DNA from 3 places in the Streptomyces sp. NPDC090741 genome. Region 1 is predicted to be linked to each of the others. Evidence: riboswitches for the same ligand, from Rfam matches in the RefSeq annotation. Region 1 holds a riboswitch; each other region holds the start of a gene.
What was found. Region 1 has a riboswitch for cobalamin ahead of ACIQU4_RS01185 (energy-coupling factor ABC transporter permease). Riboswitches for the same ligand answer to the same signal wherever they lie in the genome.

Region 1 (9,278 bases):
CTTCACGTACCGCCGCGACCGGCCCTACGAGCTGGCGCTCGACTTCCGGGGCGCCGGGATGCACCTGGCGCGCTGGGTGTTCTCCCGGGACCTGCTGCTCGACGGGGAGATCTGCGCGACGGGCGAGGGGGACATCCAGGTGTGGCCGCGGTGGCAGGGCGGGGAGCCGCGGGTCTTCCTCGCCTTCAGCAACGGCGCGCAGAGCTGCGTGGTGTCCGCCCGGGCGAAGGACGTACGGGCGCTGTGCCGGCGGCTGGTCGGTCTGGTGCCGCGGGGCGAGGAGCGGCGGCACTACGACCTCGACGCCGAGCTCAGCACCCTCCTGCCCCGATAGGGGAGGATTGAGTACTTTTCCTTTTGGTTTGGTCCGGTTTGGGTGCAACCGTGAGCCTGCCGGGAGTGTCCTCAGCAGTGACACCGGTCCCCGCCTCCGAAGAACCAGGGGGACGTCATGAACCACCTCCGCCGCCGACAGCTCGTGGCCCTCGCCACAGGTGCGCTGCTCACCGCCGGGATCACCCTCGCCGCACCGGCCTCGGCCGCCGTTCGGCCCACGCCCACGCCCACGCCGCTCGTCGTGAACGCCCGCTGGGGCGGGCACTGCACGTACGACCGCATCGTCATCGACCTGCGGGGATACGTCCCCCAGGCCACCGTCACCCGCGTCCCCCGGCTGGTCCACGACGGGTCCGGCGCACCCGTCCCGCTGGCCGGGAAGTACTTCCTGGAGATCCGGCTGCATCCCGCCGCGGCGCACGACCGCGCGGGCGACAGCACGTACCACGGCCCGAAGCTGGTCAAGATCCATCTGCCGCAGCTGAAGGGCCTCGCGCTGACCGGCGACTTCGAGGGGTACGTAACCTTCGGCGCCGCCTTCGGCGCCAAGCCCTCCGTCAGCTCCTTCAAGCTGCACGCGCCCGAGCGGTTCGTGCTGGACGTCGCGCACCGCAACGTGTGCCGGTAGGGGTGGGGGCGAGGCGCGGGCGGGTGCCACCGGGTGCCCGCCCGCGCCCGCTCCACCGGATCAGCCCACCGGGCGGATCCGCATCCGGCCCGGGTCCCCGTTGCCGAACCAGTCCTGCGTGCACGCGTCCGGCCCGGCCCGGCCCGGCCGCGCCCACCCAGTCCGAGGCAGGCGGCCAGGGCCCCCTGCCCGTGGGCATTCGGGTGCATGGACTCCTCCAGCGTGCCTTGCGTGTTCGCGTGGTCCAGGAAGCGGAACCACTCGTCCTGGCGCGCGTCCGGGCCGCTCGGGCCCACCTGCTCCGTGCCGAGCGAGCACAACTCGTGCCCGGCCAGCGCGTCGCGCAGGTCCATGTAGTCGGTGCCGCGGGCCCCGGCCACCGACTTGACCATGTCGCCGATCTGCGGGACGAGCGTGTACGCCGCCCAGGTCGCGTCGCGGTCGTTGAAGGGGCAGCCGTTGCTGTCCTTGCAGGACCTGCTCGCCTGCGCGGAGCGCGTCAGGGCTCCTCTGGTCCAGACCGTCGACTGACTGCGCGCCATGGGCATCACGGTGCCCGACATCGGCCGGATCCTCCGGGAGGCCCTCGCCCGGGTGCCGGGTCCGGCAGACCCGACCCAGGCATGAGGATTCCGGTTCTCCTGGCTCAGCGGTGCTCGGGGTTCGGGAAGTCGAAGCGGCAGCCGGCGTCCCACTCCGAGCGCTGGTTCCCGTGCGCCGGGATGCCGCCCGCGCGCTTGAGCAGGGCGGCCAGGTGCATGAGGTTCCAGGACATGAAGGTGGTGTTCCGGTTGGTGAAGTCGTTCTCGGGACCGCCCGAGCCGGGGTCGAGGTACGAGGGCCCGGGCCCGGCCTCGCCGATCCAGCCCGCGTCGGCCTGCGGCGGGATCGCGTAGCCGAGGTGCTGGAGGCTGTAGAGGACGTTCATGGCGCAGTGCTTCACCCCGTCCTCGTTTCCGGTGATGAGCGCGCCGCCGACGCGCCCGTAATAGGCGTACTGCCCCTGCTCGTTCAGGATCGAGGAGCAGGCGTAGAGCCGCTCGATGACCTGCTTCATCACGGAGCTGTTGTCGCCGAGCCAGATCGGGCCGCACAGCACGAGGATGTCGGCGTCCATGATCTGGCTGTACAGGACCGGCCACTGGTCGGTTTCCCAGCCGTGCTCGGTCATGTCGGGCCAGACGCCGGTGGCGATGTCGTGGTCGACTGCGCGGATGAGCGAAGTCCGGGCGCCGGCCGCCTCCATGACCGCGCGGCTCCGGTCGATCAGGCCCTCGGTGTTGCTCGTCTCGGGCGAGCGCTTGAGGGTGCAGTTGACGTAGACGGCGGTCAGGTCGGAGTAGTCGTATGCGGCGGCCACCCCGCCAGCCTGCACGGCGGCGGCCGGGGCCGCCACCGGACCGCACCCGTTCGGGCCGGGTTGGTGCCGGTCCGTCCGTCCGACTAGGGTCAACGGGCCTTGGTGTTCGGGAAACCGGTGGAAGACCGGTGCGGCCCTCGCCACTGTGAACGGGAAGTCCGGCTCCATCCTGCGGGAAGCCACTGGGCGGCGCGGGAGGTTCCGCACCGCCCGGGAAGGCGGAGCCAGGGCATCAGCACCCGTGAGCCAGGAGACCGGCCGAGGCGCGTCGTCCATCCACGAGGTGCTGGAGAGGTCTCCCCACACATGCATATAGCCGAGGGGTTCCTGCCCCCTTTGCACGCGGTCGCCTGGGGCGCCGCGTCCGCTCCGTTCGTCGTCCACGGTGTCCGCGCCCTCACCCGCGAGGTGAAGGCGAACCCGGAGAGCACGCTGCTGCTCGGGGCGTCCGGAGCATTCACTTTCGTCCTGTCCGCCTTGAAGATCCCGTCGGTGACGGGCAGTTGCTCGCACCCCACCGGGACCGGGCTCGGGGCGATCCTGTTCCGGCCGCCGATCATGGCGGTGCTCGGCACGATCACCCTGCTCTTCCAGGCGCTGCTGCTGGCGCACGGCGGGCTGACCACCCTCGGCGCGAACGTCTTCTCGATGGCGATCGCCGGGCCCTGGGCGGGGTACGGGGTCTACCTGCTGCTGAAGCGCTTCGCCGTCCCGCTGATGGTGACCGTCTTCTTCGGCGCCTTCTTCGCCGACCTGGTCACCTACTGCGTGACCTCCGTGCAGCTGGCGCTGGCCTTCCCCGACCCGGGTACCGGGTTCGCGGGCGCCCTCGCGAAGTTCGGAGGCATCTTCGCGGTCACCCAGATCCCGCTCGCGGTGAGCGAGGGGCTGCTGACGGTGCTCGTGATGCGGCTGCTGATGCAGTCGAGCAAGTCGGACCTGGTCCGGCTGGGCGTGGCGAAGCTGAGCGGGCGCAGCGGGCAGGAGGCGACGGTCCGATGAGCCGGAACGCGAAGATCAACGGCCTGCTGCTGCTCCTCGTGGCGATGCTTGCCGTACTGCCGATCGCGCTGGGTATGGGCGAGGGCAAGGAGGAGCCGTTCACGGGCGCCGACGCGCAGGCGGAGACGGCGATCACCGAGCTGAAGCCGGACTACGAGCCGTGGTTCTCGCCGCTGTACGAACCCCCCTCGGCGGAAGTGGAGTCGGCGCTGTTCGCCCTCCAGGCGGCACTGGGCGCGGGCGTGCTCGCGTACTACTTCGGCGTCCGCAAGGGCCGCCGCCAGGCCGCTGCTGCCGCCGCTGCCGCCGCTGCCGCGAGTGCCGCGGGTCTCCCCGCGGGCCCGGCTCCGACGGCGGATCCCGCCGCCGCGGAGTCGTAGCCGGTGCTGCCGATCGACGTGGCGGCGCACGGCAGTCGGTGGCGCCGCCGCCATCCCTTGGAGAAGGCCCTGCTGGGACTCGGGCTGACGGTCACCGCCGTGTGCCTGCCGCCCTGGCCCGGCGGGCCGCTGGTCGCCGCCGCCACCCTGGCCGTGCTCCTCGGCCCGGCGGGCGTGGCCGGGCGGCAACTGTGGCGGGCCTTCCGGATCCCGCTGGGCTTCTGCTTCACCGGCGCGCTGCCGCTGCTCGTCGCCGTCGGCGGCCCGGCCGGGTTCGTCTCGCTCGCGCCCGACGGCCCCCGGCATGCCGCCGAGTTGCTGCTGCGGACCTCGGCGGCCTCCCTCGGAGTGCTGCTGTTCGCCTTCACCACCCCCGTCTCGGACGTCCTGCCCCGGCTGGTCCGGGCCGGGGTCCCGGCGCCGGTGGTGGACGTGGCCCTGGTCATGTACCGCATCGGCTTCCTGCTGCTGGACTCGATGGCCCAGGTCCGGCGCGCCCAGGCGGCCCGCCTCGGCCAGTCCGGGCGGGCGGCGCTGTGGCGTTCGCTGGCCGGGCTCGCCGCGACCTCCTTCGTACGGGCCTTCGATCGCGCGGCGCGGCTCCAGGAGGGCCTGGCCGGGCGCGGCTACGACGGCGCGCTGCGGGTCCTCGTACCGGAGGCGGCCCTGTCGTGGCGGTTCCTGGCGGCGTCGGGGGCCCTGCTGGCGGCCCTGATCACCCTGACCCTCACCCTGAAGGGGCTGTACCCGTGAACCCGTTGGACCGCTCGAACCCGTTGGTGGAACTGGCCGGCGCCGGCTACGCGTACGCGGACGGCCCGGTGGTCCTCGCCGACGTGGACTTCGCCATCGCCGAGGGCCGGGCGCTGGTCCTGCTCGGCCGCAACGGCAGCGGAAAGACCACGCTGATGCGGCTGCTGAGCGGGGGCCTGCGGCCCGGCTCGGGCTCGCTGCGCCTCGACGGCACGGCGGTCTCGTACGACCGGGCGGGGCTGACCCGCCTGCGCTCGGCGGTGCAGCTGGTCGTCCAGGACCCGGACGACCAGCTGTTCGCGGCCTCGGTCGAGCAGGACGTGTCGTTCGGCCCGATGAACCTGGGGCTGGCGGCGGACGAGGTCCGCGCCCGGGTGGACTCGGCGCTCGCCGCGCTGGACATCACGGCGCTGCGGGACCGCCCGACGCACCTGCTCTCGTACGGCCAGCGCAAGCGCGCGGCGATCGCGGGGGCGGTGGCGATGGCTCCCCGGGTGCTGATCCTGGACGAGCCGACGGCGGGCCTGGACCCGGACGGGCAGGAGCGCCTGCTGGACGTCCTGGCGGGGCTGCGCGCGGCCGGCACCACGGTGGTGATGGCCACGCACGACGTCGACCTGGCGGTCCGCTGGGCCGACGACGCGGCGGTCCTGACCCCGTCGGGCATCCGCACGGGCCCGGCGCAGACCCTCCTGTCGGACCCGCAGCTCCTGGCCTCGGCAGGGCTGCGCCAGGCCTGGTCCCCGGCGGTGGCGTCCTTCCTCCGCGCCCACGCCCTCCTGGCCCCCCAGGCCCCGGGTCCGAAGACCCCGGAAGCCCTGTCCGCCTGGCAGTAGCGGCCGGCACCGGCGCCGGCATCCCTAGGATGGCCGCATGTCGCTGCCGCACGCCATCCTCACCGCCCTGATGGAGAAGCCCTCGTCGGGGCTGGAGCTGACGCGGCGGTTCGACAAGTCGATCGGATACTTCTGGTCCGCGACGCATCAGCAGATCTACCGCGAGCTCGGCCGGCTGGAGGAGGCCGGGCTGATCCGGGCGCTGCCCAGCGAGGTGCCCGTACGGGGGCAGAAGAAGCAGTACGAGGTCCTGGACGCCGGCAGCGCGGAGCTGGCGCGGTGGGTCGGCGAGAGCCAGGACCCGAAGGCCATCCGGGATCCGCTGCTGCTGCGGATCCGGGCGGCCGCCGTGGTGGGGCCGCACGGGCTGGCCGCGGAGCTGCGGCGCCATCTGGAGCTGCACCGGCGGCAGCTGGCGGTCTACGAGGCCATCGAGGAGAAGGACTTCCCGCCGGGGCGGGACTCCGACGAGGACCGGCTGCGGCGGCTCGTCCTGCACGGCGGCACCGGCCTGGAGACGTTCTGGCTGCGCTGGCTGGAGGAGGCCCTGGCCGAGGTCGAGGACATGGCCTGACCAAGGCAGAGCCCCCGCCCGCCCGGCAGGAGGGCGGTACGGGGGCTCTCGCAAGGGCTGGCTTACTTGTTCAGGGCGGTCCAGAACTCGTCGAAGCTCATGCGGCCGTCGCCGTTCGCGTCCTTGGCGGCGATCACGGCGTCCGCGACGGCGCCGGTGACGAACGCGTCGCCCATCGCCTTCATGGCCGCGCTGTACTCGTCCGCCGTGACGAAGCCGTCACCGTCCGCGTCGAACTTGCCGAACGTCGCCCGCGCGCTCTCGATGTCAGCCACTGGGATCCACCCCTTCTCGGTGCTTGTTGACCGGCCAAGGGTAGCGGCAGCCCGGCCCGGCCCCTCCCGCGGGTCCCGGCGCCGTGACCTAGGGGGTGTCTTACGGATCAGGCCGGGCCCGCGGCCGATCCGGCCTGATCCAAAAGACACGGCCTAGCGGAAGATCCCCGTGTGGCCGAGCGAGTAGCGGCCCGGCTGCGGGTAGACGGCCAGGCCGTGCGGGCCGCCGCCCACCCGGATCTTGGCGAGCTGCTGACCGGTCGCCGTGTCGATCGCGTAGACCTCGGAGTTGTAGCGCCCCGACAGCCACAGCACCTTGCCGTCGGCGGAGACGCCGCCCATGTCCGGGCTGCCGCCTTCCGGCAGCTCCCACTTCTTCGTGAGCTTGTTCTGCTTGAAGTCGAAGACGGAGATGCTGCCCTCGCCCCGGTTGGAGATGTACATCTCCCTGGAGTCGCGGCTCACGTACAGGCCGTGCGTGCCCTTGCCGGTGGGCAGCAGCTTGGGGATGTCGAACTTGTCCCCGCTGAGCACCCACATGCCGTTCGCCATCATGTCCGCGACGTAGAAGGTCTTCCCGTCCGGGGAGACCTTCACGTCCTGCGGCATCGCGCCCTCGAACGGCAGTTTCTGCTGGCCGACGACCTCCATCTTCTCGGTGTCGACCTTGAGGAGCTCGCCGGAGAACTCGCAGCTCACGATGAAGTACCGGCCGTCGGCGGAGAAGTCCGCGTGGTTGACCCCGAAGCAGGTCACCGGGACCGTCTTCACCCGGGTCATCGTGTGCGGATCGCGGAAGACCAGCTCGCGGTCCATGGACGCCATCACGACCGCGTACTTGCCGTTCGGCGTGAAGTACAGGTTGTACGGGTCGTGCACCTCGACCGGCTCACCCGCCTCGCCGGTGGCCGGGTTGATCGGGGTGAGCGTGTGGCCGCGGTTGTTGTTGACCCACAGGGTCTTCATGTCCCAGGACGGGACGACGTGCTGGGGCTGGATCCCGACCGGGATGGTGTCGATGACCTTGTACGTCTTCGGGTCGATGACGGACACCGTGTTGGAGGTGGTGTTCGGCACGTAGACGCGCGACGGGAAGTCCTTGACCAGCGGCGAGAGGTTGTTCGGCCGGTCGGCCGCGTACACGTCCTTCGGGTCGAGGAGCGGCGGCATGCCGGCCAGGCCGGGCGGTACGGCCGGGACGGCCTTGACGGGCTGACGGGCCGGGGCCGCGGAGCCGAGTGCCTCGGCGGGCTCCTTGTCGGCAGCTCCGCAGCCGGCCAGGGCGGCGAGGACCAGACCGGCCAGCAGCACGGTGGCCTTCCGGGGAAGGCGGGTGGTCGTCATGAGGTCAGCAGCTCCGTGGTGGTCACCGCGCGCAGCTTGCGGCGCGCGAGTTCTTCGAGGAGGGGCGGCATCGCGTCGACCGTGTCCGCGTAGCCGAAGTGCAGGCTCACCACCGATCCGCCGTGGATCGTCCCGGTGACGGTGCGGATGACGGCCGCGGCGCCGGGCGAGGTGAAGTCGAGGGAGTCCACGTCGTACGAGAGGACGTGCGGGTAGCCCGCCCGCCGGGCCAGCTCCTTGACGAGCGGGGTGGCGTACTGGGTCTGGGAGGGCCGGAACCAGGTGCCGATGGAGCCGGTGAGCCGCTTCAGCCGCTGGGCGCAGCCGGTGATCTCGGCGTGGGCCTCCGCCTCGGGCATGTCGTTGATCGCGAGGTGGCGCTGGGTGTGGTTGCCGAGCTCGTGGCCGCCGTCCAGGACCCGGCGGGCCATGTCCGGGTGGGCGTCGAGCCAGCTGCCGATCGCCAGCACGGTGACCCGCGCGCCCGCTCTCTCCGCCTCGGCCAGTACCGCCCGGGCGATGGCGGGGTCCCCGTTGCCGTGGAAGGTGAGGGCGACCAGGGGGCGGTCGCGCGGACCGTGCGCGATCTCGTCGGGCTGGCCGGGGAACCGGCGCGGGGCGGCGGCGGCCCGGACGGGGGCGGGTTTCGCCGAGGGCGCCTCGGCGGGCGGGCCGGCGGGCGTACGGGCGTCCGTGCCGCAGGCGGCGGTGAGGGCGCCGACGGCGGCCGCGGCCCCGGCGCGGAGGGCGGATCGGCGGTCCGGGTAGCAGAGCACCTGCCCATTTAAGGGGCGGATGGCGCGGAAGATAACGATTGACCCATTTCGGGATCTTCGCCGGAGTGCACCCGAGCGAGGGAGTGTCCGGTATTCGATCAATGAATCACACGGAGCGATGGATAGTTATTCATCGATTGCGAGGTGAGTGGCCCACCTCACCTAGGATTTAACCCGAAACTCTTACTATTTGCACACTTATGTCCAGGTTGGGACTTTTGGCGTTTGGTCGCCCGTCTGCCATAGTCGGAATCACGGCTTCCCCATTGACCCGAGCGAAGTCGCCACGCCGAGGATCACACCCCCTTCGATCCTCGGCGCACCCATGAAGCCCCCACGACGCCCCACCACGGCGACCGGGGGCTTCAGGCATTCCAGGGGTCGATGTCCACACGGGAGCGGTCAGCGGTCGGCCACCCGCATCTCGAACCAGGTGATCTTGCCGCGCGGCAGCAGGTCGGCGCCCCAGCGGTCGGAGAGCTTGTCGACGAGGAAGAGCCCCCGCCCGGTGGTGTCCAGCTCGTGCACCGGCATCAGGCAGGGCAGCCCCCGCGAGGGGTCGCGCACCTCCACCCGGATCCAGCCGCGTCGCCGGTGCATCCGTAAGCCGAACGACCGGGCGCCGGTGTGCCGCACCGCGTTGCCGACGAGCTCGGAGACCAGCAGGACGGTGTGCTCGGACACCTGCGGGGAGAATCCCCAGAAGCGGATCACCACGTACTGGGTGAGCCGGCGGGCCGTGCTCGCCGACTCCGGCATGGACGGCAGGTTCACTTCCGCCTCAGCCGGATTCCCGTACAACTCCAGTGCCTTGAGACCCTGTTCGTCCTCAAGAGCCGCCGTCAGCCGTACGGCGGAAGCGCTGTTGCGCTGCCGCGGCTGTTCCACACCCTCCAGGCCCGCCATGAACCCATCATGGACGGCCGATGCGTCCGCCCGGGCCGTTCCTTAGGAAAACACCCCCCGGAATCATCGATTCCAAGGGGGAGTTCCGTCATATGCGCGGGGCAACCG
Region 2 (9,278 bases), on a different contig from region 1:
GACGCGGAACTGACTGTCGTCGCCAATGCCGGTCACCTGGGCAGCAACACGACACGCGCCCACGTACTCCAGGCCCTCGACCGATTCGCCCACCAGAGATGAGACCAGGTGGTCCGTCTCAGCCTGAGGCGGCGAGCGCAGCGGCCTGCCGGCCCGAGGTTCCGGAAATCAGGGGCATGTCTCCTCGGTCTTGGCGACAGTGAAGGCGACGGGCTGGCCGGTTAGCGCCACGCCGGCCTTCGGCTCCTGCGTGCACACCTTCCAGTTCGACTCCTGAAGCACCATGCGGCTCTGCACCGCATCCTTCACGGTGACACTCGCGTTCGTGGGCAGGGCGCCACGGACGGCCTTCATCCCCTGACCGACGAAGTTCGGCATGGTGTCCCCGGCGGGCTTCGGGGCCGGCGCCTCAGCCGCAGGGCAGGTCTCTTCGAGCTTGACCGCGCCGAAGTCGACGGTGGTGCTGGTGTCGATGCTCGCACCGGCGGCGGGGGTCTGCGAGCACACCTTCCAGTTCCGATCGAGGGCCTGGAGTCGGTCGCGGCCGAGCGCGTCGTGGGACTTCAGAATGAGAAACCCGGCGGCCTGCGCCTCGTCTTGGGCCGTTTGGAGGCCCTTGCCGACGAGGTTGGGAAGGGCTGCGGCCTTGGCGGCGGGCCCGTTGGTCGCGGGCGCGGAGGGAGTGGAACGTGCCGCGCTCGGGCCGCCGGCGGGCCGGTCCGGGGCCGGGGCGCTCTGCGGGTTGCACGCAGTGAGGGCGAGGGCGGCAACTGCCGCTGACACGGAGGCGATTCGGTGTGTGTGCATCGCGTCATATTCGCCGGGATGGAGCCGCTGCGTGAGGGCTGTGACCGGTCTGTGACGCGCGATGGTCCTCGCGAGTACGGGTGGCTCTGGATCGGGCGGCATTCGGGCCGGAACGTCGGGAGGCTGACGTTCCGGCCCGGATGGAGATCAGACGGTTGCGCCGGCGGTTTCCGCGCGGACTTCGTGGGCCGCGGCCACCAGGTTCTGCAGGGATGCGCGGGTCTCGGGCCAACCGCGGGTCTTCAGACCGCAGTCGGGGTTGACCCAGAGGCGTTCGGCCGGGATGGCCTCCAGGCCCTTGCGGAGCAGGGCCGCCGCCTCGGCGGCGGAGGGGACGCGCGGCGAGTGGATGTCCCACACGCCGGGGCCGGCCTCCCGCGGGTAGCCGTGCTCGGCGAGCTCGGTCGCGACCTGCATGTGGGAGCGGGCTGCCTCCAGGCTGATGACGTCGGCGTCGAGATCGTCGATGGCCTGGACGATGTCGCCGAACTCCGCGTAGCACATGTGCGTGTGGATCTGGGTCTCGGGACGCACGCCCGAGGTCGTCAGCCGGAAGGCCTCCGTGGCCCACGCCAGGTAGTCGGCATGGCCGTCGGTGCGCAGCGGGAGCGTCTCACGCAGTGCGGGTTCGTCGACCTGGATGACCGAAGTACCGGCGGATTGCAGGTCGTTGACCTCGTCCCGCAGGGCAAGTCCGACCTGGCGGGCGGTCTCGCCGAGCGGCTGGTCGTCGCGTACGAAGGACCAGGCGAGCATCGTGACCGGGCCGGTCAGCATGCCCTTGACCGGCTTGGCCGTCTGCGCCTGGGCGTACGTCGTCCAGCGCACGGTCATCGGATCCGGCCGGGAGATGTCCCCGGCCAGGACGGGCGGGCGCACGTAGCGCGTGCCGTAGGACTGCACCCAGCCGTGCTGGGTGGCGAGGTAGCCCGTCAGCTGTTCGGCGAAGTACTGGACCATGTCGTTGCGTTCGGGCTCGCCGTGTACGAGGACGTCGATGCCGGCCTTCTCCTGGAAGGCGATGACCTCGCGGATCTCGTCCTTGATGCGCTTCTCGTAGCCGATGGTGTCGATGCGGCCGGCCCGCAGGTCGGCTCGGGCCACCCGCAGTTCACCGGTCTGCGGGAAGGATCCGATGGTCGTCGTGGGCAGCAGCGGCAGGCCCAGGTGGGCCCGCTGGGCGGCCGCCCGGTCGGCGTACGGCTGGGCCCGGCGGCCGTCCGCGTCGGTGATCGCCGCGGTGCGGGCCCGGACCGCGGGGTCGCGGGTGATCGGGGAGGTGGCACGGGAGGCCAGGTCGGCGCGGTTCGCGGCCAGTTCGGCGGTGATGGCGTCGGCGCCCCGGGCGAGTCCGCGGGCCAGCGTGGTGATCTCGTTCGTCTTCTGGCGGGCGAAGGCCAGCCAGCGACGGACCTGCGGATCGATGTCGCGCTCAAGAGCCGCGTCCAGCGGGACGTGGAGGAGGGAGCAGGAGGCGGCGACGTCGACGCGGTCGGCGAGAGCGAGGAGGGTACCGAGGAGGGACAGCGACTTGTGGTAGTCGTTGATCCAGATGTTGCGGCCGTTGACCACGCCCGCGACCAGGCGCTTGCCCGGAAGCCCGCCGACGGCGGCGAGGTCGGCGAGGTTGGCGGCGGCCCTGTCGGTGAAGTCGAGGGCCAGGCCTTCGACGGGTGCCTTCGCCAGGACGGGCAGGGCCTCGCCGAGGCGGTCGAAGTAGGAGGCGACGAGCAGTTTGGGGCGCTCGGTCAGGGCGCCGAGCTCCCGGTAGGTGCGCGCGGCGACGTTCAGCTCGGCCGGGGTGCGGTCCTGGACCAGGGCCGGCTCGTCGAGCTGCACCCACTCGGCGCCCGCCGCGCGCAGGTCGGCGAGCACCCGGGCGTAGACGGGCAGCAGCCGGTCCAGGAGGGTGATCGGCTCGAAGTCGGCGGCCACGCCGGGGGCGGGCTTGGCGAGGAGGAGGTAGGTGACCGGGCCGACGAGGACCGGGCGGCCCGCATGACCGAGCGTCAGGGCCTCCTTCAGCTCGGCGACCTGCTTGGCGGAGTCGGCCGTGAAGACGGTGTCCGGCCCCAACTCCGGTACGAGGTAGTGGTAGTTGGTGTCGAACCACTTGGTCATCTCCAGCGGGGCCACGTCCTGGGTGCCGCGCGCCATCGCGAAGTACCCGTCGAGCGGGTCGGCCGTGACGGCCGCCCGGTGGCGGTCGGGGATCGCGCCGACCATGACCGTGGTGTCCAGGACGTGGTCGTAGTACGAGAAGTCGCCGGTCGGAACCTCGGTGATGCCGGCCCCTGCCAGCTGGGCCCAGTTGGCCCGGCGCAGGTCGCGGGCGGTCTCCCGGAGGGTCTCCGCGGTGACGCGGCCCTTCCAGTAGCCCTCGACGGCCTTCTTCAGCGCGCGGTCGTGGCCTTGCCGGGGGTAGCCGTACACGGTGGCCTGTACTGCCGCGGCTGCGGACTGGGTGGTCACGGAACTCTCCTTCGCGAGCGTGTCTCCATGGACCCGGTGAGGGCCGAGGACGCGAAGGGTGCCGCAGCGGGCGGACCCCCGGGGTCACGTACGACGGGTACGCGACGGGGAAGATCCGCCTGGAGCACGCCGACCCGCCCACGAGGTCACCGGGAAACCGGGCGCGGTCGTTCGCGCACGGGCAACGGGCAGGTCTTCGGACTCGCGGGCACGTCTCGTCGTACGAGACTCCTACTGGCCGTCGCTTCCCAGAATCGGTTCCGGTCCCAGTGCGTATGACGGCGGTCGTTCCCGCTCACCGCTGCGGGGCAGTCCCGGATTCCCACCGGGTTCCCTCTTACGACGCATCCCGCCTGGCGGACGGGGCGAACCAGCTGCGAGGCCCACAGTAGGTCGATGACCGGGGAATGAACACCGCTTTCCACATGCCGGACGCTGAAATGAGACACGGCGGGGGTGCGGCGACACCACTCGCCACACCCCCACCGCTCCCGCGTGCCTCCGGAGCACCCTCGGCCCGGAGACCGTGCCGGGGCGCTCAGCCCCGGCCGTACGTGTGGAACCCGCGGCCGGTCTTACGGCCCAGCAGTCCCGCCTGCACCATCCGCCGGAGCAGCGGGGGCGGGGCGTAGAGCGGTTCCTTGAACTCTTCGTAGAGGGACTCGGCGATCGCCGCGACCGTGTCGAGGCCGATCAGGTCGGCGAGCTTGAGCGGTCCCATCGGGTGGGCGCAGCCCAGCTCCATCCCCGCGTCCACGTCCGCGGCGCTCGCGAAGCCGGATTCCGCCATCCGGACGGCCGACAGGAGGTAGGGGATCAGCAGCGCGTTGACGACGAACCCGGCCCGGTCCCGGGAGCGGACCACGGTCTTGCCCAGGGTGTCGCGGGCGAAGTCCTCGACCGCGGCGAGGGTGTCCGCCGACGTGTGGAGGCAGGACACGACCTCGACGAGCGGCAGGACGGGCACGGGGTTGAAGAAGTGCAGGCCCACCACCCGGTCCGCCCGGCTCGTGGCCATGCCCAGCCGCATGACCGGGATGGCCGACGTATTGGTGGCGAGTATCGCCTCCGGGTCCTCGACGATCTTGTCGAGCGCGGTGAAGACCCCCGTCTTGGCATCCGGGTTCTCGGTCACCGCTTCGATGACGAGCTGCCGGTCGGCGAGGTCCTCCAGGTCCCCCGTGAACACCAGCCGGGTGAGGGCGTCCTCGGCGGAGATCCGGTCGAGCTTCCCGCGCTGAACGGCGCGCTCCAGGGAGACGGCGACGCGCTGACCGGCGGCGCGGGCTGCGGTGGCGTCCACCTCGGCGACGACCGTGTCGAGTCCGGCACGCGCGCACACCTCGGCGATGCCCGCGCCCATCCGACCCCCGCCGACGACTCCGACGCGCCGGATCCGGGCCGGCCGCACGCCGGCGTTCACGCGCTCACCTGCACGGCGGTGCGACGGACGAGGTGGCGGGTGTAGGCCTCGGGGGTGAAGAAGGCGGGCAGCTGCACCGAGAGCGCACTGTCCACGAAGACCTCCCGCGCCTCGGGAACGAGGGCCCGCGGGTCCTCCGCTTCCAGGGCCGCGCATTCGGCGTCGAGGAGGTCGGTGACCACCGCCCGGTCCACCCGGTCGTGGCGGAGCCACTGCCAGATCTGGACGCGGGCGATCTCTGCGGTCGCGGCGTCCTCCATCAGCCCGTTCAGGGCGACCGCTCCGCTGCCGCGCAGCCAGGCGTCGAAGTAGCGCAGGGCCACGGCCACGTTGGAACGGATGCCCTCCTGCGTGGGCGGTGCGGCGATCCGGCGTACGGACAACAGGTCGGCAGCCGTGACCTCGACGTCCTCGCGGGTCCGCTCCAGCTGGTTCGGACGGTCTCCCAGGACGCTGCCGAAGACCTCGCGGCAGACGGGGACGAGCCCGGGGTGGGCGGCCCATGAGCCGTCGAAGCCGCCCTCCGCCTCCCGTTCCTTGTCGAGCCGCACCTTGGCGAGGGCGGCGGAGTTGGCGTCCGCGTCCCGGCTGGGGACGTGTGCGGCCATGCCGCCGATGGCGTGGGCGCCGCGCCGGTGGCAGGTCCGTACGAGGAGTTCGGTGTAGGCGCGCATGAAGGGGGCGGTCATGGTGACCTCGGCGCGGTCGGGGAGCTGGAAGTCGGTGCGGTGACCGAACGTCTTGATCAGGCTGAAGAGGTAGTCCCAGCGGCCGGCGTTCAGCCCCGCGCTGTGCTCGCGCAGCTCGTGGAGGATCTCCTCCATCTCGAACGCGGCCGTGATCGTCTCGATCAGGACGGTCGCGCGGACGGTGCCTCGCGGGATTCCGAGGAGGTCCTGGGCGTACACGAAGATGTCGTTCCACAGGCGGGCCTCGTACCGGTTCTCCAGCTTGGGGAGGTAGAAGTACGGGCCGTACCCGGCGTCGATCTGCCGCTGCGCGCAGTGGAAGAAGTACAGGCCGAAGTCGACGAGGGAGGCGGACACGGGCCGGCCGTCGATCTCCAGGTGCTCTTCGAGGAGGTGCCAGCCCCGCGGGCGCACCATGATCGTGGCGAGGTCCGGCCCGAGGCGGTACTCCTTGCCCTCGGGGGTGGTGAAGTCGATGCGCCGGTCGATGGCGTCGATCAGGTTGATCTGGCCGCCGATGACGTTGTTCCAGGTGGGGGCGGTGGCGTCCTCGAAGTCCGCCATCCACACCCTCGCACCGGAGTTGAGGGCATTGATCGCCATGCGGCGTTCGGGCGGTCCGGTGATCTCGACCCTGCGGTCGTTCAGACCGGGGGCGGGCGGGGCCACGCGCCAGTCGGTGTCCGCGCGGACGGCGGCGGTGGCGCGGGAGAAGTCCAGCGGTGAACCGGAGGCCAGGTGGGCCGAGCGGCGCCGGCGTTCCTTGAGGATCTCCAGGCGGCGCTCCGCGAACGCGGCGTCGAGCCGGCTGATGAACTCCAGGGCCTCGGGGGTCAGGATCTCCTCGTGGCGCTCACCCGGCGCACCGAGGACCTGGACACTGCGGGTCAGGGGCTTGAGTGACATGCGGTTCTGCTCCTCGGCGTGGGGTGGTCGCCGCCCGGGGCCGCAGCGGCCCCGGGCGCCGTCGGACGGCGGGCGCAAGGCGCCGGGTGGGATCGGCGCCCCGCTCCTAGTGGAACTGCTCTTCTTCCGTGGAGCCGGCGAGCGCGGTGGTGGAGGAGGCCGGGTTGACGGCGGTGGAGACCAGGTCGAAGTAGCCGGTGCCGACCTCGCGCTGGTGCTTGACCGCGGTGAAGCCCTGCGCCTGGGCGGCGAACTCCCGCTCCTGGAGGTCGACGTACGCGGTCATGCCGTGCTCGGCGTAGCCGCGGGCCAGGTCGAACATCCCGTGGTTGAGCGAGTGGAAGCCGGCCAGCGTGATGAACTGGAAGCGGTATCCCATGGCGCCCAACTCCCGCTGGAACTTGGCGATCTGGTCGTCGTCCAGGGCCGCCTTCCAGTTGAAGGACGGCGAGCAGTTGTAGGCGAGCATCTGGTCCGGGTACTGGGCGTGGATCGCCTCGGCGAACTCGCGGGCCTGCTCCAGGTCCGGGGTGCCGGTCTCCACCCAGATCAGGTCCGCGTACGGGGCGTACGCGAGCCCGCGGGCGATGACCGGGGCCATGCCGCCCAGAACGTGGTAGAAGCCCTCGGCGGTCCGCTCGCCGGTGCAGAACTCGGCGTCGCGCTCGTCGACGTCGCTGGTCAGCAGGGTCGCGGCGAGGGCGTCCGTACGGGCGATGATCAGGGTCGGGGTGTCCGCGATGTCGGCCGCCAGGCGGGCCGCGTTGAGGGTGCGGATGTGCTGCGAGGTCGGGACGAGGACCTTGCCGCCGAGGTGACCGCACTTCTTCTCGGAGGCGAGCTGGTCCTCGTAGTGGATGCCGGCCGCACCCGCCGCGATCATCGCCTTGGTCAGCTCGAAGGCGTTCAGCGGGCCGCCGAAGCCGGCCTCCGCGTCCGCGACGATCGGGGCCAGCCAGTCCGTGGTGTCGGCGCCGCCCTCGGCGGTGGCGATCTGGTCGGCGCGCAGCAGCGCGTTGTTGATCCGACGCACCACCTGGGGAACGGAGTTGACCGGGTAGAGGCTCTGGTCCGGGTAGGTGTGCCCGGCCTGGTTGGCGTCGGCCGCCACCTGCCAGCCGGACAGGTAGATCGCCTGGAGCCCGGCCCGCACCTGCTGGACGGCCTGGCCGCCGGTCAGCGCGCCGAGCGCGTGGATGTAGTCCTGCTCGTGCAGCTGCCGCCACAGGCGCTCGGCGCCGCGCCGGGCCAGGGTGTGCTCCTCGCGGACGCTGCCGGACAGCCGGACCACGTCCTCGGCCGTGTAGGTGCGCTCGATGCCCGCCCACCGCGGGTCCTCGGCCCAGCGCTGCTTGAGCTGCTCGGCCGCCGCCGTCGTGTTCGCCTCTGCCATGACCGTCACCGTTTCCATCCGTCGCTTGTCTTGCCAATGCCCCCAGCAGGGATCCACGCATTGACACTCTGTGCCTGAGAAACCCGAGAAGGAGGGTGCAGCCGCCGAATCCGCCCATGGGCCGGAGCTGAGCAATGCTGCCGATCTGCCGGGATCAGGACGTTCGGATCGCCGAAATCAGGGCGTGAGTCGGAGATCCGAGGTCCGTCCCGGCCACCGGTTCCGGCTGGCCGCAGGACTGACTCTGGCATTGGCACTGGGTGCCATCAAGGAGGTACATCTGCCAAGCTTTGCGAATCTTCGAGGCTGAAATTGCCAAGTTTGCGAAGGCCCGTGGTGAACGAGGTCCACGTATGCTGCGGAGCCTGTCCGACGGTGGAGGAGTCCGGTGAGCAAGACGTACGCGGGCGCGCGGCTGCGGCGGCTGCGCGAGGAGCGCCGGATGACGCAGGCCGACCTGGCCAGGGTGCTGGGGATCTCGCCCAGCTACCTGAACCAGATGGAGCACGACTCCCGCCCGCTGACCGTTCCGGTGCTGCTGCGCCTCACCGAGGCTTTCGGGGTGGATCCGGGGTTCTTCTCGGAGCGGGACACCAGCCGCATGGTCGCGGACCTGCGCGAGGCGCTCGCCAACGAGGTCGCCGAAGCCCGCGTCTCCGCCTCCGATCTGGCCGAGCTCGCCACCCGGATGCCGGCGGTCGCCTCGGTCCTGCTGGACCTGGGCCGGCGCAGCCAGCTCCTCGCGGAGCGGCTCACCGACGCTGCCGAGGGCCGTGGAGGTGTGACCGAGGCGCCGCGCTCGCCGCACGAGGAGATCCGCGAGTTCTTCTACCGGCGGCAGAACTACCTTCACGACACCGATCTCGCCGCCGAGGAGCTGGCCCGTGAGATCGGTATTCGCCCCGGGGACGTCATCCGCGCCCTGACCCAGCGCCTGACCGGCCGGCACGGGGTCAGGATCGCCGCGGACTGCGACCGGCTGCACCACTACGACGCCGACGCCCGGGTCCTGCACCTCTCGAACCGGCTCCGGCCGGGCCAGCAGGCCTTCCGGATGGCCACGCAGCTGGCCCTCCTGGAGTACGGGGACGAACTGGACCGGCTGGCCGCCGAGGACTTCCCGGCCGGGTCGGCTGCGCACCCGTTGGCCCGGATCGGCATCGCCAACTACTTCGCCGCCGCGCTGATCCTCCCGTACACGGCCTTCCACACGGCCGCCGAGGAGTTCCGGTACGACATCGAGCGGCTCACCGACCACTTCGGCATCGGCTACGAGACGGTCTGCCACCGCCTCAGCACCCTGCAACGCCCCAGGCTGCGCGGGGTTCCGTTCTCCTTCGTCCGGGTGGACCGGGCCGGGAACATGTCCAAACGGCAGTCGGCCACGGGGTTCCACTTCTCCCGGGCGGGAGGCACCTGCCCGCTGTGGAACGTGTACGAGGCCTTCACCGCCCCCGGCCGCATCCACGTCCAGGTCGCCGCCATGCCCGACGGGCAGCGGTACCTGTGGACCGCGCGCGCCGTCACCCGGCACCGCGGCGGCTGGGGCGAGCCCGGCAAGACCTTCGCCATCGGGCTGGGCTGCGAG
Region 3 (9,278 bases), on a different contig from region 1:
GCTGGAGGATGCCGGCGCCGTACGTGCCCGGGCGCGAGCCGAAGATACGGGTCGTCGCGCGGCGCTCGTCGCCGTGGACGGCCAGGTCGGCTTGCGCGTGGGCCCGGATGTAGTTCTGGTCCGCGGGCTCGTCCAGGCTCGCCGCCAGCCGGACCGCGTCGTCCAGCAGGCCGATGACGTGCGGGAACGCGTCCCGGAAGAAGCCCGAGATGCGCAGGGTGACGTCGATCCGGGGGCGGGCGAGTTCCGCGAGGGGGATCGCTTCGAGCCCCGTGACGCGGCGCGAGGCCTCGTCCCAGACCGGGCGGACGCCGAGCAGGGCGAGGGCCTCGGCGACGTCGTCGCCGGAGGTGCGCATCGCGCTCGTGCCCCACAGGGACAGGCCCACGGAGGCCGGCCACTCGCCGTTGTCCGTGCGGTAGCGGGTCAGGAGGGAGTCGGCCAGGGCCTGACCCGTCTCCCACGCGAGGCGGGAGGGGACGGCCTTCGGGTCCACGGAGTAGAAGTTGCGGCCCGTGGGGAGGACGTTCACCAGGCCCCGGAGGGGGGAGCCCGAGGGGCCAGCCGGGACGAAGCGGCCGTCCAGGGCCGAGACGACGTGCGCGATCTCGTCCGTCGTGCCGGCCAGCCGCGGGACGACCTCGCGCGCGGCGAAGTCCAGTACGGCCGCCACGTCCGCCGAGTAACCGGCCGCGACCGAAGCCACCGCCTCCGGCGCCCAGTTCGCGTCCTCCATCGCCTGCACCAGCGCGCGGGCCGCCTCCTCCGCCTCGTCGGCGGTCGTCCGGGTGGCCGCGGACTCGTCCAGGCCGAGCGCCTCGCGCAGGCCGGGCAGGGCCGTCGTACCGCCCCAGATCTGGCGGGCGCGCAGGATCGCGAGGACCAGGTTGACCCGGGCCTGACCGGTCGGCGCGCCGCCCAGGACGTGCAGGCCGTCGCGGATCTGGGCGTCCTTGACCTCGCACAGCCAGCCGTCGACGTGCAGCAGGAAGTCGTCGAAGCCGTCGTCGTCCGGGCGCTCCGCCAGACCCAGGTCGTGGTCGAGCTTCGCGGCCTGGATCAGCGTCCAGATCTGGGCGCGGATGGCCGGCAGCTTCGCCGGGTCCATCGCGGAGATCTGCGCGTACTCGTCGAGGTGCTGCTCCAGGCGCGCGATGTCGCCGTACGACTCCGCGCGCGCCATCGGCGGCACCAGGTGGTCGACCAGGGTGGCGTGCACGCGGCGCTTGGCCTGGGTGCCCTCGCCCGGGTCGTTGACCAGGAAGGGGTAGATGAGGGGGAGATCGCCGAGCGCGGCGTCCGGTGCGCAGGCCGCGGACAGGCCGGCGTTCTTGCCCGGCAGCCATTCCAGATTGCCGTGCTTGCCCAGGTGGATCATCGCGTCGGCGCCGAAGCCGCCGTCCTCCGCGCGCGCCTGGATCCAGCGGTACGCGGCCAGGTAGTGGTGCGAGGGCGGCAGGTCCGGGTCGTGGTAGATCGCGATCGGGTTCTCGCCGAAGCCGCGCGGGGGCTGGATCAGGATGAGCAGGTTCCCGCGGCGCAGGGCCGCGAGGACGATGTCGCCCTCCGGATTGGCCGAGCGGTCCACGAACATGTTGCCCGGGGCCTCGCCCCAGTGCTGCTCCACGCTGCCCCGCAGCTCGGCCGGGAGCTCGGCGAACCACCGCTTGTAGTCGGCGGCCGGGATCCGGACCGGATTGCGGGCCAGCTGCTCCTCGGTCAGCCAGTCCTGGTCGTGGCCGCCGGCCTCGATCAGGGCGCGGATCAGCTCGTCGCCGTCGCCGGAGACCAGGCCCGGGATGTCCTCGACGGGGCCGAAGTCGTAACCGCCCGCGATGAGGGTTCGCAGCAGTTCCACGGCGCTGGCCGGGGTGTCGAGGCCGACCGCGTTGCCGATGCGGGAGTGCTTGGTCGGGTACGCGGAGAGGACGAGCGCGACCTTCTTGTCGCGGCGGGCGATGTGCCGCAGCCGGGCGTGCCGCACGGCGATGCCGGCGACGCGGGCGGCACGCTCGGGGTCGGCCACGTACGCCGGCAGCCCGTCCTCGTCGAACTCCTTGAAGGAGAACGGGACGGTGATCAGGCGGCCGTCGAACTCGGGCACGGCGACCTGCGTCGCGGCGTCGAGCGGGGACAGGCCCTCGTCGCTCTCCTCCCAGGCGCTGCGCGAGCCGGTCAGGCACAGGGCCTGGAGGATCGGGACGCCGAGCGCGGCGAGCGCGCCCGCGTCCCAGGACTCGTCGTCGCCGCCGGCCGAGGCCGTGGCGGGCTTGGTGCCGCCGGCCGCCAGGACCGTGGTGACGATCGCGTCCGCCGACTCCAGCTCGGCGATCAGCTCCGGCTCGGGGCTGCGCAGGGAGGACACGTACAGCGGTACGGGCGTGCCGCCGGTCTCCACGATCGCGTCGCACAGGGCGTGCACGAAGGCGGTGTTGCCGCTCATCTGGTGGGCGCGGTAGTAGAGCACCGCGATGCGCGGGCCGTACGGGCGCACCGGGGTGCGCTCCAGCGGGCCCCAGGTGGGTGCGGCGGCGGGCGGCTCGAAGCCGTGGCCGGTGAGCAGCACGGTGTCGGAGAGGAAGCGGGCCAGCTGGCCGAGGTTGGCGGGGCCGCCGTGCGCGAGGTAGCCGTGCGCCTCGGCCGCGATGCCGATCGGGACCGTCGAGGCCTCCATCAGCTGGGCGTCCGGGGCCTGTTCGCCGGTGAGGACGACCACCGGGCGGGTCTGGGCCGGCGCCAGGAGCAGGTCGAGGCCGTCCTGCCAGGCGCGCAGCCCGCCGAGGAGGCGTACGACGACCAGGTCGACGCCGTCGAGCAGGGCGGGGAGGTCGTCGAGGGGAAGGCGGGAGGGGTTCGCGAACCGGTACGGCACGGGGCCGTCCGCGGCGGCGCGGGCGCTGAGCAGATCGGTGTCGGACGTCGACAGCAGCAGGATCATGCGGCGGCATGCCTTCCTCGGGGTTTCCGCGCCCCGGGCAGTGTGGACAGCGGGAGTTCCTGACTCACCCGGCGGATCGCTCCGCGGGGTTCACAGTGGCGGGACCGCGCCGGATTCGCACCGGGCTTCCTCCCAGCGGGCCACGTGGCTCCGCCGGTGGTCATCTTAGGTGGCCTTCTCCCCGGCCGGGAGTGGGGGTGGCCCGCGCCCGGGGAGCGGATCCGGGCAGGTCGGGTGGAGGGTGGGGCGGAGGGGGCGGGTGGTGACGGACACAGGTCGGGCTCGGGGAATCGTGGGTATGCTCGCCGCCATGCCGCCCCAGCCCCCTTCCGCCGCATCGCGGGACGAACCGGTTATACGTGACCGCGGTGACGCCTGCCCGGGTGCGCTGCGGCTGCACGCGGCGGACGACGGGCACCTGGCCCGGATCCGGATACCCGGCGGGATGCTCGACGCGGACGCGGCCCTGCTGCTGGCCGATGCGGCGGACCGGCTCGGCGACGGGCACATCGACCTCACCTCGCGCGGCAACGCGCAGCTGCGCGGGCTCGGCGCGAGCTGCGGCGGCGAACTGCAGACCGTGCTCGTGCGCGCCGGGCTGCTGCCCGCCCCCACCCACGAGCGGGTCCGCAACATCGTCGCCTCGCCGCTGACCGGCCTGGACCGCCGCGGTCTGCCCGACGTGGCGCCCTGGGTCGCGGAGCTGGACCGGCTGCTGTGCGCGAGCGCGCCGGCGGCCGGGCTGTCCGGGCGCTTCCTGTTCGCCCTCGACGACGGCCGCGGGGACGTGACCTCGCTCGCCGCCGATGTGAACCTGGCCGCCGTCCGGGACGGGGGCCGGGCCCTGCTGTGGACGGCCGACGCGGCGGACGCCCTGCTCGTGGCCGCCGCCGATGCGCCGCGGGCCGCGCTCGTCGCCGCCGCGTACTTCCTCGACGCCGTCCGCCGGGCCGGTACCCGGGCCTGGCGGGTCTCCGAGCTGCCTGCCGAACAGGCTCTCCGTTCCGATGAGTTGGGCGCTCGGCTGGCCGCCGCCGGGGTATCGGCCTCCGTGGTACGGGGCCGCGCCGCCCTGCGCGGACCGGCCCCCGAGCCGGGCGTGGTCCAGGGCCCGGGCGGCGCCGCCGCGCTCAGCGTGTTCGCTCCGCTGGGCCGTCTGACCACCGCGCAGTGGCGCCGGCTGGCCGGCCTCACCGGCCGCGTCCGCCTGACCCCCTGGCGCGGGATCGTCGTCCCCGGCCTGCCCGCCCACGCCGCCGACGGCGCGCTCGCCGCCCTCGCCGGGGCCGGGCTCGTGACCGGCCCCGAGGATCCCTGGCGGTCCGTCACCGCCTGTACGGGGCGGCCCGGTTGCGCGAAGTCCCTGGCGGACGTACGCGCCGACGCACGTGCCGTCGTAGCGCAGCAGGCGGAGGCCGAGGCCCAGGCTGAGACTCCGGCGCAGGCCCGAGCCCAGACGCCCGCGCAGGCGACCCGCCTGCTGCCCGTGCACTGGTCCGGCTGCGAACGCCGGTGCGGGCACCCGCGCGGCACCGCCTGGGCGGACGTGGTCGCCACCGCCGACGGGTACGACCTCTGCGCGGCCGGTCGCGCCCCGCGCCGCGGTCTCCCGGCCTCCGAACTTCCCGCGGCCCTCGCGGCCGTACGCCGCACCACCTCCCACGACGCAGCGAAGAAATGAGCGAGTACACAGTGTTCGAGTACGAGAAGGACGGCGCGGCGATCTACCGCCAGTCCTTTGCCACGATCCGCGCCGAGGCGGACCTCTCCGGGCTGCCCGCCTCCGTGGCCCAGGTCGCGGTGCGCATGATCCACGCCTGCGGAATGACCGACCTGCCCCGGGACCTCGGCTACACCCCGGACGTCGTGCTCCGGGCGCGGGCCGCGCTGAACGCGGGCGCGCCGATCCTCTGCGACGTGCAGATGGTCGCAAGCGGCGTCACCCGCAAGCGGCTGCCCGCGGGCAACGAGGTGATCTGCACCCTCTCCGACCCCGCCGTGCCGGCCCTCGCCGCCCGGATGGGCACCACGCGCAGCGCCGCCGCCCTCGAAGTCTGGCGCGACCGCGGCCTGCTGGAGGGCTCCGTGATCGCCGTCGGCAACGCGCCGACCGCGCTGTTCCGGCTGCTGGAGATGATCGAGGAGGGTGCCCCGCGCCCCGCCGCCGTCATCGGTGTCCCGGTCGGCTTCATCGGCGCCGCCGAGTCCAAGGACGCCCTCGCCGCCCACGCTTCCGGGCTCGACCACCTGATCGTGCGCGGCCGTCGTGGCGGCAGCGCCATCGCGGCCGCCGCCGTCAACGCGATCGCGAGCGAGGAAGAATGAGCACGGGAACGACCTCCGGAAAGCTGTACGGCGTCGGGCTCGGCCCCGGCGACCCCTCCCTGATGACGCTGCGGGCCGTCGAGGTGATCGCCGAGGCGCAGGTCGTCGCGTACCACAGCGCCCGCCACGGCCGCTCGATCGCCCGCTCGATCGCCGCGAAGCACCTGCGCGCCGACCACATCGAGGAGCCGCTGGTCTATCCGGTCACCACCGAGACCACCGACCACCCCGGCGGCTACCAGGGGGCGATGGAGGAGTTCTACGAGGCGTCCGCCGCCCGGCTGGCCGCGCACCTCGACGCCGGCCGGACCGTCGCCGTGCTCGCCGAGGGGGACCCGCTCTTCTACGGCTCGTACATGCACATGCACAAGCGGCTCGCCGACCGGTACGAGGCCGAGGTGATCCCCGGAGTGACCTCGGTGAGCGCCGCCGCGGCCCGCCTCGGCACCCCGCTCGTCGAGGGCGAGGAGGTGCTGACGATCCTGCCCGGCACCCTGCCGGAGGAGGAGCTCACCGCCCGCCTCGCCGCCACCGACTCGGCGGTCGTGATGAAGCTCGGCCGTACCTTCCCCGCCGTACGCCGGGCCATGGAGGGCAGCGGCCGGCTTGCGGAGGCCCGGTACGTGGAGCGCGCCACCATGGCGGGGGAGCGGACCGGCCTCCTCGCCGACACCGACCCCGACAGCGTCCCGTACTTCGCCGTCGCCGTGGTGCCCAGCCGCATCGGCAACCCGGGCAGCGTGCCGTCCGGCCCCGGCGAGGTCGTGGTCGTCGGCACCGGACCGGCCGGGCCGCTCTGGCTCACCCCCGAGACGCGGCGGGCGCTGGCCGACGCCGAGGTGCTCGTCGGGTACACCACGTACCTGGACCGGGTCCCCGCGAAGCCGGGCCAGGTACGGCACGGCTCCGACAACAAGGTCGAGTCGGAGCGCGCCGAGTTCGCGCTCGACCTCGCCCGCCGCGGCAAGCGCGTGGCCGTGGTCTCCGGCGGCGACCCGGGCGTGTTCGCCATGGCCACCGCCGTGCTGGAGGTCGCCGGGCAGCCGGAGTACAAGGACGTGCCCGTACGGGTGCTGCCGGGGGTGACCGCCGCCAATGCGGCAGCCGCCGCGGCCGGGGCCCCGCTCGGCCACGACTACGCCACCATCTCCCTGTCGGACCGGCTCAAGCCGTGGGAGGTCATCGCGGAGCGGCTGCGCGCCGCCGCCGCGGCGGACCTGGTGCTCGCCCTGTACAACCCGGGCTCGCGCAGCCGGACCTGGCAGGTGGCCCAGGCCAAGGAGCTGCTGCTGGAGCTGCGTTCGGAGCAGACCCCGGTGGTCGTCGCGCGGGACGTGGGCGGCCCGGAGCAGTCGGTCCGCGTCCTCCCGCTCGGCGAACTGGAGCCGTCCGAGGTGGACATGCGCACGATCCTGCTGATCGGCTCCTCGCAGACCCAGGTCACGGAGCGCCCGGACGGCTCCCGCGTGACGTGGACCCCGCGCCGCTACCCGGAGGCCTGACCGGCCGGCCGGGCGGCCCCCCTCAGCACTGCCAGAGGAACGCCGCCCGGCCGCAGGGTGCGCAGGCGTGCGCATAGGCCCTGCCGGAGCCGAAGTCGGGGGGGTGAGGGGGTCCGGACCCTCCTCCAGCCGGGCGACGAACTCCATCGGCCCGCCGCAGTCCGTGCAGTCGGGCGTCTCGTCGTTCTGAAGCCAGTCGGGGGTGCCGCCGAGCTGTCCGAGGACCTGGCGCGTCGGGCGCCCGCTCTGCTCGGACCAGGCCTTGGAGGCGGCCCGGTACTCCGGCTCGGCCACGGTCACCCGCTCGACGGTACGGACCGCCCCGAGCTGCCGAACGTCCTCGTCTTCGGCGTCTTCCTCGTCCAGGTCGTCCTCGTCTTCGGCGGCGGGGAGTGCGGGCAGCGGCACCGGCACCAGCCCGGTCGGCGGGAAGAGGTAGGCCCTGTTGCCGCCGGCCGTTGCGCTCCAGTCCTTGCAACGAGAGTAGGAGACCCCTCTGGCAGCGGCCGGGCGGGGCCTACGCCGGGGTTCCCGCGAGCCACTCCAGGGCCGCCTGCGGGCACTGCGCCTCCGCAACGCCCTCCGGGACAGGGGGCCTTCGGACCACCAGGACCGGGATGCCCGCCTCGCGGGCCGCGGTGAGCTTGGGGGCGGTCGCGGAGCCGCCGCTGTCCTTCGTGACCAGCACGTCGATCCGGTGCCGGGCCAGCAGCTCCCGCTCGCCGTCCAGGGTGAACGGCCCCCGGGCGAGCAGGACTTCGATCCGCGGCGGCACGGGCGCGTCCGGCGGGTCCACCGAACGCACCAGGAACCAGGTGTCGGCCAGGTGCGCGAACGTGTGCAGGCCCATGCGGCCGGTGGTCAGGAAGGCCCGGCCGCCGAGTTCCGGCAGCCGTACGGATGCCTCGGCGAGCGAGTCGGCGAAGTGCCAGTCGTCCCCGGGACCGGGGGACCAGCCGGGGCGGCGCAGCGCCAGCAGCGGGACCCCCGTGAACGCCTGCGCCTCGGAGGCGTGGAAGCTCATCCGCTCCGCGAACGGGTGGGTGGCGTCGACCACGTGCGTCACGTCGTGGGCGACGATCCAGCCCGCGAGCCCGGTGACCCCGCCGAAGCCGCCGATCCGCACCTCGCCGGGCGGCAGCACGGGCGCGGACACCCGGCCCGCGAGCGAGGTGGTCACGCGGTACGCCGGGTCGGACGCCAGCGCCTCCGCGAGGCGCCGGGCCTCCGTCGTACCGCCCAGGATCAGGACGTGGCGGGGCGGATCAGCAGACATGCCGGTCGCGCTCGGGGGAGTACAGGTGGCTGTCGCGGAACTGCTCGGCGCCGAGCGTACGGCCCACCAGGATGACCGCGGTGCGGACCAGGCCCGCCTCCTTCACCTGGGCGGCGATGTCGGCCAGCGTGCCGCGCAGGATCAGCTCGTCGGGGCGGCTGGCCATCGCCACCACCGCCACCGGGCACTTCGCCCCGTAGTGCGGCAGCAGTTCGGCGACGACCCGGTCCACGTAGCGCGTGGCCAGGTGCAGCACCAGCAGCGCGCCGCTGCGGCCGAGCGTGGCCAGGTCCTCGCCGGGCGGCATCGGCGTGGCCTGCTGGGCGATCCGGGTCAGGATCACGGTCTGGCCGACGGTGGGGACCGTCAGCTCCCGCTTGAGCGCGGCCGCCGCCGCGGCGAACGCCGGGACACCGGGCACCACCTCGTACGGGATGCCGGCCGCGTCGAGCCGCCGCATCTGCTCCGCGACCGCGCTGAAGATCGACGGGTCGCCCGAGTGGAGCCGCGCTACGTCCTCGCCCGCGGCGTGGGCCCGTACGCACTCGGCGATGATCTCGTCGAGGTTCAGCTGCGAGGTGTCGACCAGGCGGGCGTCCGGCGGGCACTCGGCCAGCAGTTCGCGCGGGACCAGGCTGCCCGCGTACAGGCAGACCGGGGCGGTGGCCAGCCTCCGGGCACCGCGCACCGTGATCAGGTCGGCGGCGCCGGGGCCCGCGCCGATGAAGTACACGGTCATGTCGTCTCCTGGTCCTTTGCGTTCTGTTCGTGCGCTGCTGCTGTGGGGTGGTCCGTCCGCGGCCAGGGCTTCGTCACGGACCACTGGGTGACCGGCATCGCCTGCCGCCAGCCCGTGAAACCGCCGACCGCCGCCGCGTGCGCGACGGCCAGCTTGACCAGGTCGCCGCCGTGGCGCCGGTAGCGCTCGGTGAGCACCGCCTCCGACTCCAGGGTCACGGTGTTGACCACCAGCCGGCCGCCGGGGGCCAGCGCCTCCCAGGCCGCGTCCAGCAGGCCCGGCGCGGTCAGCCCGCCGCCGATGAACACCGCGTCGGGGGTGGGGAGCCCGGCCAGGGCCTCGGGCGCGGCGCCGGTGACCACGCGCAGCCCCGGGACGCCGAGCGCCGCCGCGTTGCGGGTGATGCGGGCCGCCCGCTCCGGGACGCGCTCCACTGCCACCGCCCGGCAGGAGGGGTGCGTCCGCATCCACTCGATGCCGATGGAGCCGGAGCCGCCG

Region 2: it holds a riboswitch for cobalamin, as region 1 does, so the genes downstream of both, metE (5-methyltetrahydropteroyltriglutamate--homocysteine S-methyltransferase) here and ACIQU4_RS01185 (energy-coupling factor ABC transporter permease) in region 1, are expected to answer to the same signal.
Region 3: it holds a riboswitch for cobalamin, as region 1 does, so the genes downstream of both, cobN (cobaltochelatase subunit CobN) here and ACIQU4_RS01185 (energy-coupling factor ABC transporter permease) in region 1, are expected to answer to the same signal.

What each region holds. Positions count from the first base shown of each region.
Region 1 is NZ_JBIVXF010000001.1:258,726-268,003, forward strand. Features, by position in the region: gene ACIQU4_RS01165 (SsgA family sporulation/cell division regulator) at 1-334, shown strand, start outside; gene ACIQU4_RS01170 (hypothetical protein) at 452-964, shown strand; gene ACIQU4_RS01175 (hypothetical protein) at 1,355-1,495, shown strand; gene ACIQU4_RS01180 (flavodoxin family protein) at 1,611-2,360, opposite strand; cobalamin riboswitch at 2,408-2,602, shown strand; gene ACIQU4_RS01185 (energy-coupling factor ABC transporter permease) at 2,631-3,326, shown strand; gene ACIQU4_RS01190 (energy-coupling factor ABC transporter substrate-binding protein) at 3,323-3,706, shown strand; gene cbiQ (cobalt ECF transporter T component CbiQ) at 3,710-4,459, shown strand; gene ACIQU4_RS01200 (energy-coupling factor ABC transporter ATP-binding protein) at 4,456-5,295, shown strand; gene ACIQU4_RS01205 (PadR family transcriptional regulator) at 5,333-5,869, shown strand; gene ACIQU4_RS01210 (EF-hand domain-containing protein) at 5,932-6,144, opposite strand; gene ACIQU4_RS01215 (YncE family protein) at 6,298-7,488, opposite strand; gene ACIQU4_RS01220 (polysaccharide deacetylase family protein) at 7,485-8,264, opposite strand; gene ACIQU4_RS01225 (ATP-binding protein) at 8,667-9,170, opposite strand.
Region 2 is NZ_JBIVXF010000006.1:395,932-405,209, forward strand. Features, by position in the region: gene pip (prolyl aminopeptidase) at 1-102, shown strand, start outside; gene ACIQU4_RS19480 (hypothetical protein) at 169-783, opposite strand; gene metE (5-methyltetrahydropteroyltriglutamate--homocysteine S-methyltransferase) at 955-3,279, opposite strand; cobalamin riboswitch at 3,449-3,669, opposite strand; gene ACIQU4_RS19490 (3-hydroxybutyryl-CoA dehydrogenase) at 3,818-4,702, opposite strand; gene aceB (malate synthase A) at 4,699-6,297, opposite strand; gene aceA (isocitrate lyase) at 6,404-7,690, opposite strand; gene ACIQU4_RS19505 (short-chain fatty acyl-CoA regulator family protein) at 8,079-9,278, shown strand, end outside.
Region 3 is NZ_JBIVXF010000022.1:68,957-78,234, reverse strand. Features, by position in the region: gene cobN (cobaltochelatase subunit CobN) at 1-2,938, opposite strand, end outside; cobalamin riboswitch at 2,971-3,109, opposite strand; gene cobG (precorrin-3B synthase) at 3,249-4,619, shown strand; gene ACIQU4_RS38605 (precorrin-8X methylmutase) at 4,616-5,263, shown strand; gene ACIQU4_RS38600 (precorrin-2 C(20)-methyltransferase) at 5,260-6,765, shown strand; gene ACIQU4_RS38595 (cobalt-precorrin-6A reductase) at 7,283-8,041, opposite strand; gene cobM (precorrin-4 C(11)-methyltransferase) at 8,031-8,780, opposite strand; gene cbiE (precorrin-6y C5,15-methyltransferase (decarboxylating) subunit CbiE) at 8,777-9,278, opposite strand, start outside.